Regions from separate parts of the Staphylococcus agnetis genome, predicted to be linked through region 2. Evidence: riboswitches for the same ligand, from Rfam matches in the RefSeq annotation. Region 2 holds a riboswitch; each other region holds the start of a gene.
The links. A riboswitch is a leader RNA that binds a small molecule or an ion and turns the genes downstream of it on or off. The one in region 2 is predicted to bind thiamine pyrophosphate.
Positions count from the first base shown of each region.

Region 1: it holds a riboswitch for thiamine pyrophosphate, as region 2 does, so the genes downstream of both, thiO (glycine oxidase ThiO) here and GJE18_RS01815 (thiamine phosphate synthase) in region 2, are expected to answer to the same signal.
Region 3: it holds a riboswitch for thiamine pyrophosphate, as region 2 does, so the genes downstream of both, GJE18_RS03370 (ECF transporter S component) here and GJE18_RS01815 (thiamine phosphate synthase) in region 2, are expected to answer to the same signal.
Region 4: it holds a riboswitch for thiamine pyrophosphate, as region 2 does, so the genes downstream of both, tenA (thiaminase II) here and GJE18_RS01815 (thiamine phosphate synthase) in region 2, are expected to answer to the same signal.

Region 1 covers NZ_CP045927.1:70,762-75,574, reverse strand. The annotation lists gene GJE18_RS00395 (general stress protein) at 63-473, shown strand; gene GJE18_RS00390 (hypothetical protein) at 617-1,291, shown strand; gene GJE18_RS00385 (DNA-binding protein) at 1,404-2,006, shown strand; TPP riboswitch at 2,030-2,133, shown strand; gene thiO (glycine oxidase ThiO) at 2,218-3,324, shown strand; gene GJE18_RS00375 (L-cystine transporter) at 3,399-4,790, shown strand.
Region 2 covers NZ_CP045927.1:356,747-361,559, forward strand. The annotation lists gene GJE18_RS01795 (DUF47 domain-containing protein) at 1-20, shown strand, start outside; gene GJE18_RS01800 (inorganic phosphate transporter) at 35-1,036, shown strand; gene GJE18_RS01805 (CHAP domain-containing protein) at 1,324-2,145, opposite strand; gene GJE18_RS01810 (Bax inhibitor-1/YccA family protein) at 2,423-3,061, shown strand; TPP riboswitch at 3,078-3,187, shown strand; gene GJE18_RS01815 (thiamine phosphate synthase) at 3,248-3,832, shown strand; gene thiS (sulfur carrier protein ThiS) at 3,829-4,029, shown strand; gene GJE18_RS01825 (thiazole synthase) at 4,031-4,798, shown strand; gene GJE18_RS01830 (ThiF family adenylyltransferase) at 4,798-4,813, shown strand, end outside.
Region 3 covers NZ_CP045927.1:675,279-680,091, forward strand. The annotation lists gene GJE18_RS03365 (ABC transporter ATP-binding protein) at 1-1,265, opposite strand, end outside; gene GJE18_RS03370 (ECF transporter S component) at 1,278-1,862, opposite strand; TPP riboswitch at 1,978-2,078, opposite strand; gene graF (glycopeptide resistance-associated protein GraF) at 2,335-2,466, opposite strand; gene auxA (lipoteichoic acid stability factor AuxA) at 2,791-4,122, shown strand; gene GJE18_RS03380 (class I SAM-dependent rRNA methyltransferase) at 4,309-4,813, shown strand, end outside.
Region 4 covers NZ_CP045927.1:1,653,476-1,658,288, forward strand. The annotation lists gene thiD (bifunctional hydroxymethylpyrimidine kinase/phosphomethylpyrimidine kinase) at 1-122, opposite strand, end outside; gene tenA (thiaminase II) at 115-804, opposite strand; TPP riboswitch at 870-969, opposite strand; gene GJE18_RS08430 (LysM peptidoglycan-binding domain-containing protein) at 1,054-1,797, opposite strand; gene GJE18_RS08435 (single-stranded DNA-binding protein) at 2,411-2,797, opposite strand; gene GJE18_RS08440 (YwpF-like family protein) at 2,963-3,403, shown strand; gene fabZ (3-hydroxyacyl-ACP dehydratase FabZ) at 3,635-4,075, opposite strand; gene murA (UDP-N-acetylglucosamine 1-carboxyvinyltransferase) at 4,265-4,813, opposite strand, start outside.

The DNA of each region.
Region 1 (4,813 bases), 290 kb from region 2:
CGGTTAATTGCGATATAACATGGGTAAAACTAATATGAATATTAAAAACGGAGGCGTCGATTATGGCAGATTTTAAAGTAGCACGCACAGAAGAAGATGCAATTGAAGTCGTAGATTCTTTTTTACGAAACGGTTATAAGGAATCAGAAATCGTAGTCATTAGTAAAGAAAAATTAAAAACAGATCGATTCAATGATTGTCAAATTCAACACAAATCGACTAACGGTACGATCAGTGATAAATTCATGCGTATGTTTATCGGTGAAGACGCTGAAAGTGCCGCATTAAGTCGTTATGATTTTGGCGAAGAAAAAACTGAAGATTTAAAACAAGACTTGAACAATCATAAAATTGTTGTCATCGTTCAAAAAGACACAATTAAACATGGTGAAGTCACGCAAAACAATGCCGCTTATGTTGAACCTTCAACAGATAAACATAAGCCTTCTGAACATAAAGGTGATATCGAGTGAAATTCAAATCAATCATAATGATGAATTTTTGGGGCTAGGACATTATAAAATGTTCTAGTCCTTTTTATATGAAAGCGCCAGTCTACTACGCCTGTTTTTAACTATCTGTGCTATACTGTTATCAATCAAGAGAGGTGAACGTAATGAAATTTGTACAAATAAAATCTACCCAAGATCAATGGTATGAACCCGCACTCGATTTTTATATGGATAAATTAGATCCCCTCGTAACAGAAGACGAATCTGTCTTTGTGCAATCTTTAAAAACTGAAAAAACACACAATGATTACGTTTTTCTAGTCGGCATTGAAGACAATCGTGTGGTGAGTTTTGCGACAGCACATTATGAAGCAACAACTAACACAGGCTTCATTGTCTATTTAATCGCAGAACCTGGTGCAGAACAGGAAACATATTTAGCTATGATGCTAGAAGAAGTGGAAAAAGGCATTAATCGATTATCTAATCAATTGCACGGGCGCGATGTGAACTTCTTTATGTTTGAATCAACGCTCGAAAATCCAGATGTCGATGCCAAAACAGCAGAAGACATCGCGTTTCGACGTCATTTCTTAACACATCATGGTTATGAAAAACAAACGCAAATCCCTTATATTCAACCTTCATTAGACCGTAAAGGAAAACCTGTACCTCTTGATTTATATATCAAAGCAAACATTCCTTTAACGAAAGATATCTACGGTACAAGTGTAAAATCGTGCTATATTTTGAAATACGTCTTTGCTAATCGCATTCCAAGACGTGTGATTTATCCACTATTAATAAAAATGAATTTGAGTAAAGATATGAATACGTAAGCCCTTGAAATCCAGTCTTAAAGCCGTTACAATAAGATAGAGGTAAGACTGACGGGTCACTGAACTCAGGCTACCGTAAGTCTAAAATGACTGACAGAAAGGATTTATGAACATGCTAACAAAAGAGTTTGCACAGAAATCAGAGCTTAGTGAAAAGCAAGTGCGCAAAATTGTACAGCACCTAGAAGAACGTGGCTACCAGTTGAAAAAAACGGAATACCGTGGACGTGAAGCAACGGATTTCCAAGAAGAAGACATTGAATTATTCCAAGAAATTGCAGAACGTGTTGGACGCACGAACAGTTATGAACTTGCATTTGAAGAATTAGAACAAGAAAAAGACTTTTTACAAGTCATCGTCAAAGATAATGGTCAAAACTTGCCATCAGACCAACAATTCCCTCAAATGATGCAAGAACTAAAAGCAGAAATCGATAAAATGCGCGAAGAACGCCAACTTTTGGGACAAATGATTTCTCAAGTCCACCAACAACAAGAAGAATTGAAATCATTACATACACAGTTAAACAACCAACTTGAAACAAACGCAAAATCTTTAAATGCCATTACCGAAAGTCAAAAACAACAAGCGGATCAATTATCTAAAACACAAGAAAGCATCGAAACACAAACTAAAGAACAACAAGAACTTGTGACAACGATTAAAAACAACCAAGAGCAAAAAGGTTTTTGGGCACGCTTATTCGGCGGCTAAGATTCACTAAAATAAATACGCAATACAAGTGCTAGGGGTGCTCTTAAGTGAGCTGAGAAAGACGTCATCTTAACTCTTTGAACCTGAAGTGGTTAGTACCAACGAAGGGAAGCCGTATGTGAACACAATTTATGTGTCTGGAAAAAGTCCTTTTTTCAGATTGTTTCAATACAGGTGACACCTCTTGCACAAGATTGCAGGAGGTTTTTTTATGCAAAAATTAATCATTATCGGTGGCGGCGTAATGGGGCTTTCTATCGCTCGCCAATTATCTAACGCTCCCTATAATATCTCTATTATTGATCGCACCACACCTCGCATGAATGCATCGTATGCAGCTGGAGGAATGTTAGGTGCTCAAAATGAATTTTTTGAAGCTACCCCACTCTATCGATTAGCGATGCAAAGTCGTGCGTTAATGCCACATGTTGCTCAACAACTCCAACGTGATACAGGTATAGATATTGAATTCCAATGTCACGGTCTCATTAAAATCGCGACAGAAGTCACACATATCGAAAATATCAAAAAACAATTTTCATTTTTAAAACAAGATGACCATCACATTCAATGGTTCCATCCGAAAGATTTGCACCGTTTGTTTCCACACCTCAACCCCAAAACAACAGCCGCATTTAAAATTCAAGACGATGGTCAAATCCATGCCAACCTTTATACTCAAGCACTCACAAAAGCGGTAATATCTCAAAAAAACACGCAATTGTATTCACATACTGAAGTCACACACATTGAAAAACATCGAGATGGCTATACCGTTCATACCTCTCAAGGCGCTATGATGGCAGATTTACTCGTTATTGCGGCAGGTGCCTGGAGTGGCAAATTGTTATCAGATATACATATTTCATTACCTACCCGTCCTGTGAAAGGCGATGTGAAGTTAGTCGAAACCCAATCCCCTATTTTAAAGACGACCCTTTTTAATGCCAATGGTTGCTATATTGTTCCAAAACATCACAATCGGTATTTAATCGGTGCGACTTCTGAATGGGACAATTGGTCGACTGATAATGATGCGTCAAATTTAAAATGGCTTGATGATAAAAGTCAGGAAATGCTCCCTCAACTTCGAAACCATCGCATTATTAAAACTTGGACGGGTATTAGGCCTATTACACATCAAGAAGTCCCTATCATGGGTCCAATTAGCCCTTCGCTTTTTGTAGCGACGGGACATTACCGTAATGGTATTTTACTCTCTCCAATTGTAGGTCAATTAATGGCGAAAGCGATTCAAGGTGACGTGCAAGCGCTCGATACATTGCAACCTTTTACACCAAACGTGCAACAAAACTAAAAATGTACTTGCTTTTGTACCGCATACCGATTATTCTTATTATATAAATCGGAATTAAAAGGAAGCGTGTTGCCATGTCTACATTTTTAATTATTCTTAATCTCGTCATTTTCATCATTGCTCTTGTTGGGCTATGGTGGATGGCTAAAAAACATATAAAATTCCCCAAACGTGTCTTCATCGCATTAGGTTTAGGAATTCTTCTCGGTCTAATCCTTCATATTTCTTATGGCGCGGGAAGTAAAATAATCACTGAAACAACATCTTGGATAGACATCGTCGGTCAAGGTTACATTTCATTACTTAAAATGATTGTAATTCCACTTGTTTTCGTATCGATTGTCGTCGCATTTACAAAAATCGACATCGGTGAAAAATTTGCTAAAATGGGTAGTCTCATTTTAATGTTTTTAATTGGCACTGTAGCCATTGCTGCAATAGTAGGAATTGTTTTTGCGTTATTATTCGGTTTAGATGCCTCATCGATTGATTTAGGCCAGGCTGAAAATGCCCGTAGCTCTGAAATTACGAACCAAGCAAAAGAAATGACCGCAACGACGTTACCAGCACAAATTTTAGAATTATTACCTTCAAATCCATTTCTAGATTTTACCGGTGCGCGTGCAACGTCTACGATTGCTGTCGTGATTTTCGCAGCATTTATCGGATTTGCTTTCTTACGTGTGTTACGTAAAGAACCAGAAAAAGGTCACATTTTAAAACGTGGCATTGACGCCGTCTATTCACTTGTTATGGCAATTGTGACGTTTGTTTTACGCCTTACACCTTATGGTATTTTAGCGATTATGATTACGACGATTGCGACAAGTGACTTTGCGGCCATATGGACATTAGGTAAATTCGTTATTGCTTCATATGCAGCTTTACTCACGATGTATCTCATTCATATGATTATCTTGGCAATTTTGGGCGTGAATCCCCTTCAGTTTATGAAGAAAACAGCAGAAGTTATTTTATTTGCGTTTACGTCTCGTTCAAGTGCAGGTGCGTTACCCCTCAATATTCAAACGCAAACTGAACGTTTAGGTGTGCCACCAGCGATTGCGAACTTTTCGGGATCATTCGGCCTCTCTATCGGTCAGAATGGCTGTGCGGGTATTTATCCTGCCATGTTAGCCGTGATGGTTGCCCCAGTGGCAGGTGTTGAACTGAACTGGCAGTTTATTTTAACGTTAATCGTTGTTGTCGTACTGAGTTCGTTCGGAGTGGCAGGTGTAGGTGGTGGTGCGACATTCGCATCCATTCTTGTATTATCCGCACTGAACCTTCCAGTCGGTCTTGCGGGTGTCTTAATTTCAGTCGAACCCCTTATCGACATGGGACGTACAGCACTTAACGTGAACGATTCATTACTCGCCGGTACAGGCACTGCAAAATTAACGAAACAATTAGATGAAGAAACATTTAAATCTAACCACTATGACGAACTCGCATCACAGCATTAAAAATAGAGAGTGTGCCCTAATAC
Region 2 (4,813 bases):
TAATCATGAAAAATAGCTAAGGAGTATCTATCTTATGGAATTATTAGTGCTGATAACGGTGGCTATTGTTATATTTTCATTAGTGTTTGATTTTATTAACGGGTTTCATGACACAGCCAATGCTGTAGCCACTGCTGTTTCTACGCGTGCATTAACACCTAGACATGCGATTTTATTAGCGGCCATTATGAATTTTATTGGTGCCTTAACTTTTACAGGTGTAGCAACAACAATAACAAAAGACATTGTTGATCCATTTACGATTCACAATGGTTTGGTTGTTGTGTTAGCAGCGATTTTAGCAGCCATTGTATGGAACTTGGTGACATGGTATTTTGGAATTCCTAGTTCATCATCACACGCGCTGATTGGGGCGATTGCTGGATCAGCGGTTGCTTCAGCAGGTTCATTTAGTATTTTACACTTTCAAGGGTTTACGAAAATCGTTTTAGTATTATTACTTTCACCAGTCATCGCTTTTATCGTCGGGTTTACGATTTATTCAATTGTAAAAAAAGTATTTAAAAATGCGAATCTTGCACGAACGAATCAAAACTTCCGATTTTTCCAAATTTTTACAGCAGCGTTGCAATCTTTTTCTCACGGTACAAATGATGCTCAAAAGTCAATGGGGATTATTACGATGGCATTGATCGTAGCCAATCTTCAATCAGACGTAGAGCCTGCATTATGGGTTAAAATTTCATGTGCTGCAGCAATGGGGCTCGGAACCGCAGTTGGTGGTTGGCGTATTATTAAAACAGTCGGTGGAAACATTATGAAAATTCGTCCTGCCAATGGCGCAGCTGCAGACCTTTCTTCTGCATTGACAATTTTCACAGCGTCTTATCTTCACTTTCCACTCTCAACGACACACGTTGTATCCTCATCTATTTTAGGTGTAGGCTCAGCTAATAGAATTAAAGGTGTTCATTGGAATACAGCAAAACGTATGATTGTGACATGGGTAATTACATTACCAATCACTGCAATCATTGCAGCTATTTTCTATTTCATTTTGAACCTCTTTATATAATAATAGACTGGATTACCTTTAATATAAAAATCATGTAATGGTACTTCAAATCGCCTTCGAATGCTCATGTTTAAATGAACTTCGAAGGCGATTTTTTCTATGTGTAATAGGGCATACCTCATCGCATATAAATACTATTCAATAAAGGGACGGTAAATAAGTGCTCCGCTAATCCTGAAAAATGGGGATGAAACATAGTACACCTGTTAATTAAAAATAAGCCACCAAAATTCATTTATACATGAGCTTTGGTGGCCTATTTTTATATAGTGTTCAATCGATTCGTTTTAATGAATGTAATTATAAGATGATGCAATTGAAGCTGGAATTGTACGATAATCTGGTGTACCTGGTGGTGTATTATAGTTTGTTTCAGAAATTAAAATGCTGCCATCAGGATTCACACGTTCAACATATGCGACATGACCAACTGGGCCTTCGTAGTTTTGCATAATTGACCCAACAGTCGGGTTATGATCTACCACATAACCGTCAGCCGCAGCATTCGCAGCCCAATGATCTGCATTCCACCAATATGTACTAATAGGTTGGCCTGCTTCAGCACGTTTATTAAATACATGCCAAGTACATTGACCCCAATCATAAAGGTTTTGATGGTTGAATGTTGGTGACGTATAACCGCCATTAGATGTTTGCGTAGTGCCTGTAGGTGACCCTGAAGTTGTTGTAGCATTGCCACCTGAACCGCCAGGAATTGTTAATGTTTGATTAGGGAAAATAAGGTAACCATTTAATTGGTTAGCATTCATAATATCTTGCGCTGTTACACCATATTGCGCTGCGATTAAGTCCAATGATTCACCTGCGCGCACGGTATGTGTATTACCTTGAGATACATTTGGTGTGTTGTTTCCAGTTTGGTTATTGTTAGCTGAACCAATTGTAAGCACTTGACCAGGGAATATAATATGGTTAGATAAATTATTGTCTTGTGTTAATTGATCTACAGATACCCCGTATTGTTGTGCGATAGACCAAATAGACTCGCCTGACTGTACCGTATGTTGTGTTGAAGCTTCAGCATCTTGGTGTACAAGTAGCGCTGCAGCTCCTGAAGTAAATGTAAGTGCGAATGCGAACTTTTTCAAAGTATTGCCCCCTTATATCCATAATTTTTTAATGAATGACTTTAAGTATTAGATTCCACTTCATGGTATCAAAATTTAAAGACATTTTGTGCGTTGTTACAAAGGTGTAATATTGTGATAAACATAGTGTTTTTTTTAAAAGCTTTGAATAGGTTGAAATATAAGACTTTAGACCTATACCCTATTTTTAAGTTCGTTAAATATTAAAATGGTTGTAATAATTCATTAACTGTTTTAGCATATACATATTCTGATGGATTGGATAGGAGGTAAGCATATGTCATCACCCACACGTCAATCAAATATAAAACCACATCCGTTACAATATGGTAAAGTTTGGCTATTTTTTATGTATTATTGGTTGATTTTTGGTATATCAACGTATGTTGGACAGTTCTTACCTTTAACGTGGCGACAACCACTTTCCATTGCCTTGTTAATACTCATTCTGCTTACAATGATTGTACAGCGTGCACGTTTTAGTGGTCCAATCATGTCACACATTTATACCATCGTATCAGGGTTATTATCTTATGCCACGTTTACAGTTGCACTACAAGATCTTGGCCCGAGTATATTTTTCAAAAATGTATTATTAGCCATTGTTGGATTTGTCATCTTTGGTTGTATAGGGTTCTTTTTAATTAAAGACGCGTCGAATTTAGGGAAGTACTTATTTGTAGTGTTGATTGCGTTAATTGTCGCAAGTTTAGTAGGTTGGTTCATTCACAATCCGATTTATCATACGCTCATTTCATTAGTTGGGCTGTTGCTTTTTTTACTTTATACGTTGTATGATTTTAATAGAATGAAAAGAGGCGCTTATTCTCCTCGTGAGATGGGGTTCAATTTATTCTTAAATCTGTTTAGAATCATTCGCTATGTGCTGAACCTGGCACGATACGCGCGTCGATAAAAAATTGAATAGTTAAAGTTACCACTGGAAGTGCCGTCAATTAACGGCTGAGATTAAAATAGTGATTTTAAAATTCCTTGACCTGATCCAGATAATGCTGGCGTAGGAAAGTGGCATACGTTTTTTGATTTGCATGCTACTTTTCTATGTTTAGAAAAGTAGTATTTTTTTTGAGGAGGTGACGTGATGCTCATCGTAATTACGCCTTTTGAAATATTAAATGAACAACATCAACAATGTTTACTACATAGAGCTTCGTTCATTGATGGTGTCATTCTGCGCACTCCGATGTCAGATCCTGCACTCAAATTATGGATACAGATGCTACTTAATCAAGGATTCCCAAAACACAAACTCATTATTCACACACGTGTAGCTTTGGCGCAGGAATTCGATATTAAGCGCATTCATTTTCGTGAGTACGACATTCCTGCACATTTTAACACTAAAGCATGGCAAGTGAGTATGTCTGTGCATTCACCTAAAGCGATACGTTATGCGTTAGATAAAGGGGCAATATGGGGATTGTATGGGCATCTGTTTCAAACCGAATCTAAACATGGTCTAAGGCCCAGAACGAAAGCTGAGGTTCGACACGTATTAGCGCAATCATTACCTCTAGTGGCTGTAGGAGGAATAAATGCAACTACTATTGTCAACGTTTCACATCAATTTATAGGCATCGCGATGATTCGCGGGGCTTTTAATCAAAAAGTGTCTCACGTTAAGCAAGTTAGGTCTATATGGATGAAAGGAGGGGGACAGTTATGAAAGTAAAGATCAATGGAGATACACATGATTTCAAAAAAGGTACGACAATTACACAAATGCTTCAATGTTTTGATATTGAAAGCAAACGTATGGCAATTGAAATAAATGGTCACGTTGTAAAAAGGTCGGTATGGCCACAATATACGTTATCAGAATGTGATCAAATTGAAATTTTAGAATTTGTAGGAGGCGGATAATATGTTTCAGATTGCACATTTTTCATTTGATTCAAGGTTATTTTTAGGAACAGGAAAGTTTGAAAGTGTAGATATTCAAAAACAAGCTATTGAAGCATCAGAAACAAATGTTTTAACTTTTGCAGTACGCCGTATGAATTTATATGACAAGACATTGCCCAATCCATTAGCGGATGTGAATTTAGAAAAGTTTATTACTTTCCCTAATACTGCGGGTGCTAAAACAGCTGAAGAAGCTGTGCGCATTGCGGAAATTGCTCATGAAGCTAGCGTGTGTGACATGATTAAAGTAGAAGTGATTGGCGATGATCATACACTACTACCAGATCCTTTTGAGACGTATCGCGCGTGTGAACAATTGCTAGAAAAAGGTTATATCGTATGTCCTTATATTTCAGATGATGTCGTCTTAGCTCGTCGATTAGAGGAATTAGGCGTCCATGCGGTCATGCCGTTAGCATCCCCGATTGGAACGGGGAGAGGATTGAGCAACCCTTTAAATTTACGTTTTATCATTGAAAATAGTAAGATTCCAGTTATTGTTGATGCTGGTATAGGCTCTGCAAAAGATTGTGCGGAAGCTATGGAGTTAGGCGCGGATGCAATACTATTAAACTCGGCAATTTCTGGTGCTAAAGATCCGGTGAAAATGGCGCGTGCAATGAAAAAAGGGATTGAAGCGGGACGTCTCAGTTATGAAGCGGGTCGCATTCCGGTTCGGTATAATGCCGTCCAATCTAGTCCATCAGAAGGACTTGGATTTCTTTAATGTCACGCTATGATA
Region 3 (4,813 bases), 320 kb from region 2:
AATAAATCAATAAGTTTAAATGTATTATGACTATCTAACCCAAATGTAGGTTCATCTAACAAGATGATATCTGCAGATGTACTTAACGCAATCGCAACACTTAAACGGCGTTTTTGACCCATTGAAAGTTCAAAGGGATGTTGAGATTTAACATGAATTAAATCCAGTAATGTTAACATTTCTACAGTTGCTTCATGGGCATCTTCGGCATTTTGATGCTTGAAATTAATGAAAATTTCATCATAAACTGAATTTTGTAAACATTGAAGCTCAGGATTTTGATAAACCAAAAACATATGACATGAAGCGGTTTTAAGTTTACGAATGGGAGTGTTATTGAATGTAAGGCTACCTTCATACGGGATGAGTTGCATCAGTGATTCAAAAAAAGTAGTCTTGCCTGCTCCGTTTTTTCCAGTAATTACAATCCAATCACCTGATTGCACTTGAAAAGTGTCTACTGAATATAAGTGCTTTTTGCCTCGTTTGATGATGCCATTTTTAAAAGTAAGACGAAAATTAGAATGTGTATTGTGTTGGACAACCGGTGGAGCGACTTGCCATGCTCTAGGGTGCCACACGCCGTAATCTGTTAAGGTCTCTTCAAAATGGGTGAGGATGTCAGAAGGTGTTCCATCCTGAATTATTTGTCCGTCATGATTCATTAAAATAACACGATCGACAACATCCCATATATGTTCTACTTTATGTTCAACAATTAATACTGTTTGATCTTCCCATAACGTTTTTAACAATGTCCATAAATTTTCAGTTGCTTCAGTATCTAACATGGCTGTAGGCTCATCTAAAAACAACGTATCCGCTTTTTGTAAAAGGGTGCCTGCAACCGCTAGTTTTTGCTTCATTCCTCCACTTAATCGATGTATCGCATGCTTAGGATGAACATCTAATTGTACTTGCTCCAAAACTTTTGAAATTTTTTGATCCATTTCATTTTGGGGGACTTGAAGGTTCTCTAACACAAACGCAAGTTCTTCATTCACCTGTGGCATACAAAATTGAGAATCAGGATCCTGAAAAATAACTCCAGCATTTTTGGCAACCTTTAAGTCATCATATTTCATAGGTAAATCGATTAAGTTGGGTACGATGCCACTTAAGACATTCAACAACGTACTCTTACCAGAACCTGAGGGACCGAGTAAAAGTACTTTTTCTTTTTCTTTAATTTCGATGTTCAGCCCATCAAAAATTTTTTTAGGACCATTAGGGTATTTTAAACGTAAATTTGTAGCTTTTAACACGATGAATGCTCCTTATAATGCATCATAATCTTCTTTAGAAGCAGGGCGGAATAGTTTGGTAACACCTGTTTTGTCTAATGCTTTCACAAGATAATAAGGAAATACCCCTGCTAAAACAGCACCACTGAGTAAACGGAATATAATAAGTAAAATTAAATTCCAAGCGGCAACTTCATTTAAATAGCCATAATACCAATCAACTGGAAAACTAATAATGGCTGCTGCCATCCCTGCTAAAACACTTACCATAAATGCACGTGATTGATATTTAAAAATCGCAAAAACAATTTCACATGCTAAACCTTGGAGTAGGGCATAAATAATCGTAGGAATATCAAAGCGGCCCATAATAATTGTTTCTCCTGCACCTGCTGCAAATTCAGCGATTAAAGCAATCCCCATTTTCGGAATGATAAGGTAGGCCACAACAGCAACTGCAAACCACATGCCATACATCAATTGATCAAGATGTAAGCCGAGAGGTTGAACGGTATAGTATGCCACCCACCAAAGATTATAAATAACAGCAAAAATGACAGAGATTAACACTGTAACTAATATGTCAGATAATGTTAAACCTTTTCGTTTTGAACGCATAAACATCCTCCTATATATACAAAAACACAGCACCTAAACAAGGTACTGTGCGTGGGCGTGTAAATAGAACACCAAATGAAAGGTCACAAATAACAGACGTATTGTGAATCATTTAGAGTTTATCTTCACACTTCCCTACGCTAGTATCATCTAGTTCAGGTTCAAAGGGTTTGAGGTGATGACCTCATCTCAGTTTGCACACCCCTAGTGTGTGTTTATTGAATTGATTAACGTCACTATACACCCGACGTCACTAAATGTCAATGCGTGGAATCGAATGGTGGATTAAACGTTGACGAAAAGTGCTGGTTATAAGGTTTGAATGGTAATTGAATGTATTTTGAGACACGCTAATTTAATCAATGATATGCAAATAAGTGTAAGAATCTAAATAAACTACAGTTAATAAAAAAGGAGTCAGAACATAAACCGTTCTGACCCCGTGAATAGATACAGCTATTGAATGGATGCGTTATTCAAAAGAGCTTTGGATATCATCTTTCGTTTTTTCAGCACCATCTTTAGCATCATCTTTTTTATCTTTTAATTCTTGTTCTTTATCTTTAGCATTTTCTGCTGCTTTTTTGATTTCTTCTTTAGACATATAACATCTCTCCTTTTATGTTATCTACTTCTAAGAGTTCCCACATATTTATTTATTAAACATTTAAAGAAGGGTAACAAACAAATGTAACTTTTGGTATAATAAATAAATGCGTTAATCTTATGAATAAAGTATGTTTTAATCGTGTTTAAAAAGATAATATAAATAAATATAGTGAAAGCAGTATGATAAACATTGTTTTATAAAAACTGAAAAAATACGTGTATTTACAACGTTTTACGTCTCTCCATCTTAAGAATGAGATTTGTTTTTTATAAAGACATGTACTGCGTCTTCGTATATAATAATTGTGAGGTGAAGCGGATGTCTTTGTTTAATAAATACACCGAAGTGATCTACAGTTACATCATCGGTGCAGTTTCTATTTTATTAAGTGTTATTATTTTCCTTAATATTCCACTTATTCACCAATTCAGTGCACATAAAAAGCCAGCGATTCACATTGAGAACTTGTGGGACTTTATTATGGCCTTTTTTAATGAAATTATTCGCGTTATGAGTAATTATATTGGTGAAATACCTTTAGTGAGTGGCATTATCATCTTATTATTTGGTCTTTTTATGATTTTTATTGGGAGAACGCTAACGAACACAACACGTTTTGATTATGATATTTCAATACTGTTTTTATTAATTGGTATTATTTATTTTGTCTTAACGTTAATATTCATGTCACAAGTTTACGGTATTGTAGCTTTTGTTTTTGTTTTTCCATTCTTAATACATATTGGATATATCACGTACAAAGATGAACTTAATCCGTTTAATCGTAAAAAACATTATCTATGGATTATCATAAGTTATGGTCTTTGTTATATCATTGGGCAACTGGCACTTTATAGTCGGATAGAGGAACGACAAGTTGCGCCTATAGATGTATTAAGTATTAACACGTTTTTCGTAATATTATGGTTGCTTGGCCAAATGGCGATTTGGAACTTTTTATTTTTACGTCGAGCATTACCTATGACGCAAGAAGAAATCACAGGAGAAGAAAATCCTTATTCTCGTAGTAAAAAATATAGTTTTGCGGGTCAATCAAAATACCACTTCAAAGATATCCAAGATCGCACAAATGAACTTACGCAAGACTTTTCATATCGTACACGTCGTAGCATTGATATCGAAAAACTAAGACGTAAACGTGAAGCCTTTAAAGACAAATGGTTGAGATGGGCAACGTTAGAAGAAGATGACATTCCATCGTTCTTACATCGACCTAAATGGTTAAAAAGAGAATACGTATCCATTGCGTGCGGGGTTGTGTTATTTTTCTTCATTTTAGTAGAATTTAAAAACCGCAATGGATTATTTTTATCAGGTGATTGGCAACTATCACAAACACAATATGTTTATGAATGGGTAAGCTTATTCTTATTACTATTAATTGTGACGATATTTATATGGACATCCGTTACAAATATGATGAAAGGTAGTCATTATTACTTAAAATTGTTTATGATAAGCATTCTGTTCTTCAAGTTATTAACAGAATATATCGTAATTTTGATTCACGGATTGATGTTATCTATTTTTATTACACCAATTTTAGTTTTAATGTTAATACCAGCAATTGTGGCTTTTGTATTCCAATTACGCCAACCGTCACCTGAAAAAATTGAAAATCACGTTTAATGAGGGTGTTGAAACAGGATGAGACTGAAATGTCTCATCCTGTTTATTTGATTTAATTTGCTTTGATTATAGATTTTGATGTTTTCATTTCTGATAATTTGAAATGAACACCAATAAAAAGACTTTCATTGATTCCTTTGATTCATGTTAAACTAAAATAAATGCTATAAAAGAAAGGCTGACATTATGAAAACAGCAATTTTAAATAAAGGGAAAGAAGAAAAATATTTCAATCAGTATCCTTTAATAGTGGAAACAGATATTTTTAAAAGTGACCGTTTGAATGAAGGAGACCTTTTCCAATTAAAATCATCAAAAGGTGAATTTATCGCAACATGTTATGTGGGGCGCCAACATAAAGGATTAGGTTGGATTTTATCTTATGATAGTGAAACAGCGATTAATACGTTATTCTTCAAAACATTATTTCAACAAGCACATGATGTGCGTGCGTATTATTATCACATCGAAGGAACGAATGCCTTTAGACTGTTTAATGGCGAAGGTGATGGTGTAGGGGGACTTACAATTGATTATTATGATGGCCATCTTTTAGTTCAATGGTATTCTGAAGGCATTTATCAATTTAGAGCCGATATTTTAGAAGCAATACAAGCCATCTTTCCATTTAAATCTATTTATGAAAAAACACGTTTTAAAAATGATGAAATTAAAAGTGGTTGGGTGTTAG
Region 4 (4,813 bases), 1.2 Mb from region 2:
CTCGTGATTGCTGCCATGCCATAAACCCCACATGCATGAAATGATTTTAAATCAGCCATGACGCCTGCGCCCCCTGATGGATCCGTGCCAGCGATGGTTAACGCAATATTCAGCTTATTCATATGTCTCTCCTCCAAATGCCCAATGTTCTTGTGTATATGCCATATTAAAGAAATTACGTTCATGGACAGTACTTTCTAAAAAATTTCTCTTTAATTGTTGTTGTGCGTTATTTGATGTATTCTCTGCACAATGATTTAACCAATGATCAATATGATTCATTAAATCATCCATACCTTTTGCATAAAATTCAAACCACGCTTTAAGTGGATGGTTAGAGGAAAAATGATGTTCACGCATCGCGCGTTGACCAATTTGTTGGTAAACATATGGGCATGGTGCCATTGCAGCAATTGTATATGCGACATCATCAAAATGATATGCATTAAAATACATATGTTTAATATAATGATCTGCTGTTGGATACCATTCGCCTTCTTGAATAATTTCATTATATGATAAATTTACATAATCTGCGAGAATATGATGTGCGTCAACTTCACCTGACGATGCAAAAATAATTTGTTCTGTAAGAAATTGAATCTCTTCTTTTGAATCTACCTTAGGTATTAACAAAGCATAAATTTTAGCAAACTCAAATAAATAGCGTGCGTCTGCCTTTAGATAATGTTGAATTGCATTTTTAGAGATATCACCCTTTAACATACCTTGAATAAAGCCATCATGGTAAATCGCATCAATAATAGGTTGTGCCTCTTGCTTTAGATTTTCAGAAAATGACATAATAATCTCCTTTCTCAATAAAAAAAGACTACTAAAAATAGTAGCCTAGTCATTATTAAAAGGATTTAATGCCTACGCTACTTCCCTACGTTAGTGTTAACTATATCAGGTTCAAAGGGTCCGAATGTAATTCATCTCAGCCATATGGCTCCCCTAGTAGTCTTTGTATTATTTAATAACAACGTAACAAAACACTTTACAAATAGCAATAAAAAAAGCACCGACATATGTCGATGCGTTTGATGTTGTTTACCACCATCCGTTAGCTAAACGGAATTGAATTGCACGGTCTACAGAACCATAGCGTGAATTTGCATAATTAATCATACCTTGCGTTTGAGTAGCTACACTACCTGTACCCCAAGCTTCTTTCGTTTGACCTAATCCTCTGTAACCATAAGGGCTTACAATGTTAGGGTTACCACCTGATTCTGGCATAACGATAGAATTCCACATCGCTGCTGTACCACCAGCATTAATAAATTGTTGATATACAGATCCTGAACCGGCTGTAGTTCTTGGTGCTTGATAGCTAGAAGTTGTTTGTGTTTGAACATTTGAATATGAAGACGCTGAATATTGTGCTACAGGTGCAGCGTACGTTTCATAAGATTGTGTTGATGTGTATTGAGTAGGAGCTGTATAGTAAGCAGCTGCATTGTATGATGACGTGTTATATGTAGTCGTATGATATGCAGTTGGTAAAATAAAATCTTGTGTCGCATGGTAACCATGTGCTGCAGCCGCATCTTCAGTCACGTATAATTTCTCTCCTGCAATAATTAAATCAGACTCTAAGTTATTCCATGTTTTTAATTGTTCTACAGTAACATCATATTTTTTTGCAATTTTATTTAAAGTGTCACCCCATTGAATCACATGGACACCTTCATGAATTTGTAATTGATCTTGATTTGCTGCTTCAGCATTAGTAGCAAATTGTGCTGCCGCTAATAAACCTACTGTTGATGTTGCTAAAAGTAATTTTTTCATTTAGTAATCCTCCAGTAATTGGTATAAAAATTTGTTATGTTCACAAATAATATAGCACCAGTCTTTTTCAATCACATGACAAAAATATTAAATTAACGCCCATTTATATTACAAAACCATTACAATTAGGTTGTTGCATGTAACGATTCAACTCATAAATGATTACAAAAAATAAAATTCTCATTAAATAAATCCGGTTAATCACTTAAATGGCAAACAGTTACTTAAGATGTAATGATATAGAAATAAGATCAAGATCAACATCGTATTTATATCTTAAAAGCCTCCAATACTTATAATCATAAATATTGGAGACTTGATAGGGTTAGTTCACAGTGGCAACACATTTAAAATATTGAGTAATAAATATACGTTGTTTTGAAAAAGTAAATATATGAAATAACATAAACGAGGGGTTATCATCTGTGACTTATATACGAATAATTCATATACGTCAACTTGATATAACAGTGATTGTAAGGATGTAGCTCTGTTGAGAAAATATCTTATTGGATACATTGGGTGGAAGATAAAAACTAAATTTAATTGGAGTTATTATAAGTTAGATAAAATAAATATGGAGTGTGTGATTGGATTTCAGACAAATTGAATATTAATCATTGGACAAATTTGAATTTAGGGATGGTTTTAATAACGGATGAGATGAAAGGTTCTGAATGTGTGCAATCACCAATTCTGTAGTGTACCGCCATTCGCCTTCTTTTTCGTATCTCCTTGATTGGATATGTCCGTTGAGAGCGATGAGATCTTCATGTTGGTAAAAATCATGAATCGATTGAGCGATAGCACCAAAAGCTTTACAATTTAGAAAATCATAAATTGGCTTATCTTGCTTACTTTTGTAATCACGTTCAATTTTAATTGTAAAAGTAACAAATGGAGTATCATGCGTATCATAATAATTAGGAGATTTTATAATGATACCGATTGCTTGAAACTGGTTGATCGTTGTCACCTCCTCTCTTGATGTATATAGCATACGCGTTGCACCGAATCTAAGGCAAGCCTAATAATATTAAATTTATACCTGTTACACCCTTAATTTTTATAAAGATTTTGGAATTTCCATAAAGAATTAAGTTATAATAAACTATAAATGAACATATTTCGTAAAGTTGAAAAAAGTTTTGAGGGGGTTGCATCAATGAAGACATTTAAAGCAGTACGCTTTCAAATTGTTACGGAAAATGGCACAGTGACAGAATACGAATTAAAAGACGGCGTGATAATAAATAAAGAAAACAGTGGTACGGGATGGTTATTAGAAGTGGTTATCTCTGATATTCACCTTGAAGAAATGGAAGCTTATATGGCATCAGAAACATTATTAGATATTAGAGTTGTCATTACGAGACCATCAAATGATCCAGCCTTATTCGATGCAACGATTAAACATATTACCCCACTTAAAGATACCATTTCAATTGTATTTGAATGTCATATTTACACATTACGTCAAGTTTATGCTGAAAATTTATTAGAACAACTCGTTGGTGAAGGCCTTGAAGGTGAAGCGCTCATTAAAACGTTTAACCGAATGATGCAATCCAAACCAAGACTTAAAGATGAACGCCAAGAAGATTAAAGAAGACATTATCCATTTGCAATATCCTATATAGCCACGCATGATTGAATTTCATGTGTGGCTTTTAATTAATGCTCATTTGATGTACATGATATTCTAGACTTGTTGTTTTTTACTCTTATTAAATTTTTAATACTAATGACTTTTACGATTTAACATCATTATTATCTTAATTTTAGAAAAAACTATAAAAAAGCGGAACTGTAGTCCACACAGTCTCCGCTTTACAAATTATTGAGGGTCTTGTAATGCAAACGTTAATTCACATTGACAAGCCACTTGCCCATTTACGGTAGCCTTAGCTGTCCCTTTACCGATTGGCCCTTTAATTTTCGTAATTTCTACTTCTAATTTTAGAGTATCTCCTGGCACCACTTGTTTTTTAAAGCGACATTTATCGATACCTGCAAATAAAGCTAATTTACCTTTATTCTCTTCACTATTTAACATAGCTACAGCACCAGTTTGTGCAAGTGCCTCTGTAATCAATACGCCTGGCATCACAGCATAATTCGGAAAATGACCTTGGAAAAAAGGTTCATTACCGGAAACCTGCTTAATTCCTACACAACGTTGACCTGGCTCATACTCAACCACTTTATCAATAAGCAAAAATGGCTGACGATGTGGAATAATTTGTTTGATTTCATTGTAGTCGAAAATAGTTTCCATTATGAATTGCCTCCAATTAACGCTCGAAAATTTTCCCAAAAATGAGGATTAAGCGCATTCAATATATTATCTTGATTTATTAAAAATCCTATCATTAATCCAATAAAAAATAAAACAACTGCAATTAAAATAAATAAGGTAAGCTGAATACTTACAGATTTTTGGATATTGATCCAAACTGATGACAAGTTATTTTTTCGCATTGATACGTTGAATATCTGCGCCCAAAGCTTTTAATTTACCATGGAAATTAACATAGCCACGATCTAAATGGTTGAGTTCTGTTACAGTTGTTTCACCTTCCGCAACTAATCCAGCTAATATTAACGCAGCAGCAGCTCTTAAATCTGTTGCTTTTACTTGTGCCCCTTGAAGTTCACTTTTCCCTTCAATTTTTGCACTGCGACCTTCTACTGAAATTTGAGCGTTCATACGTTTAAATTCACCCACGTGCATAAAACGGTTTTCGAATACTGTTTCTGTGATCACTTTATGCCCTTCAGCAGTCAATAATAAAGCCATCATTTGTGATTGCATATCAGTTGGAAATCCTGGATGTGGTAATGTTTTAATGTCTACTGGATTAAGCTGTTCAGGCGCTGTCACACGAATACCATCCTCTTGATATTCAAGATTGACACCCATTTCTTCTAGCTTATAAACTAAGCTTGTCATATGCTCTTGTATGGCACCCTTAACAAATATGTCTCCACGCGTAATTGCCGCAGCAATCATAAA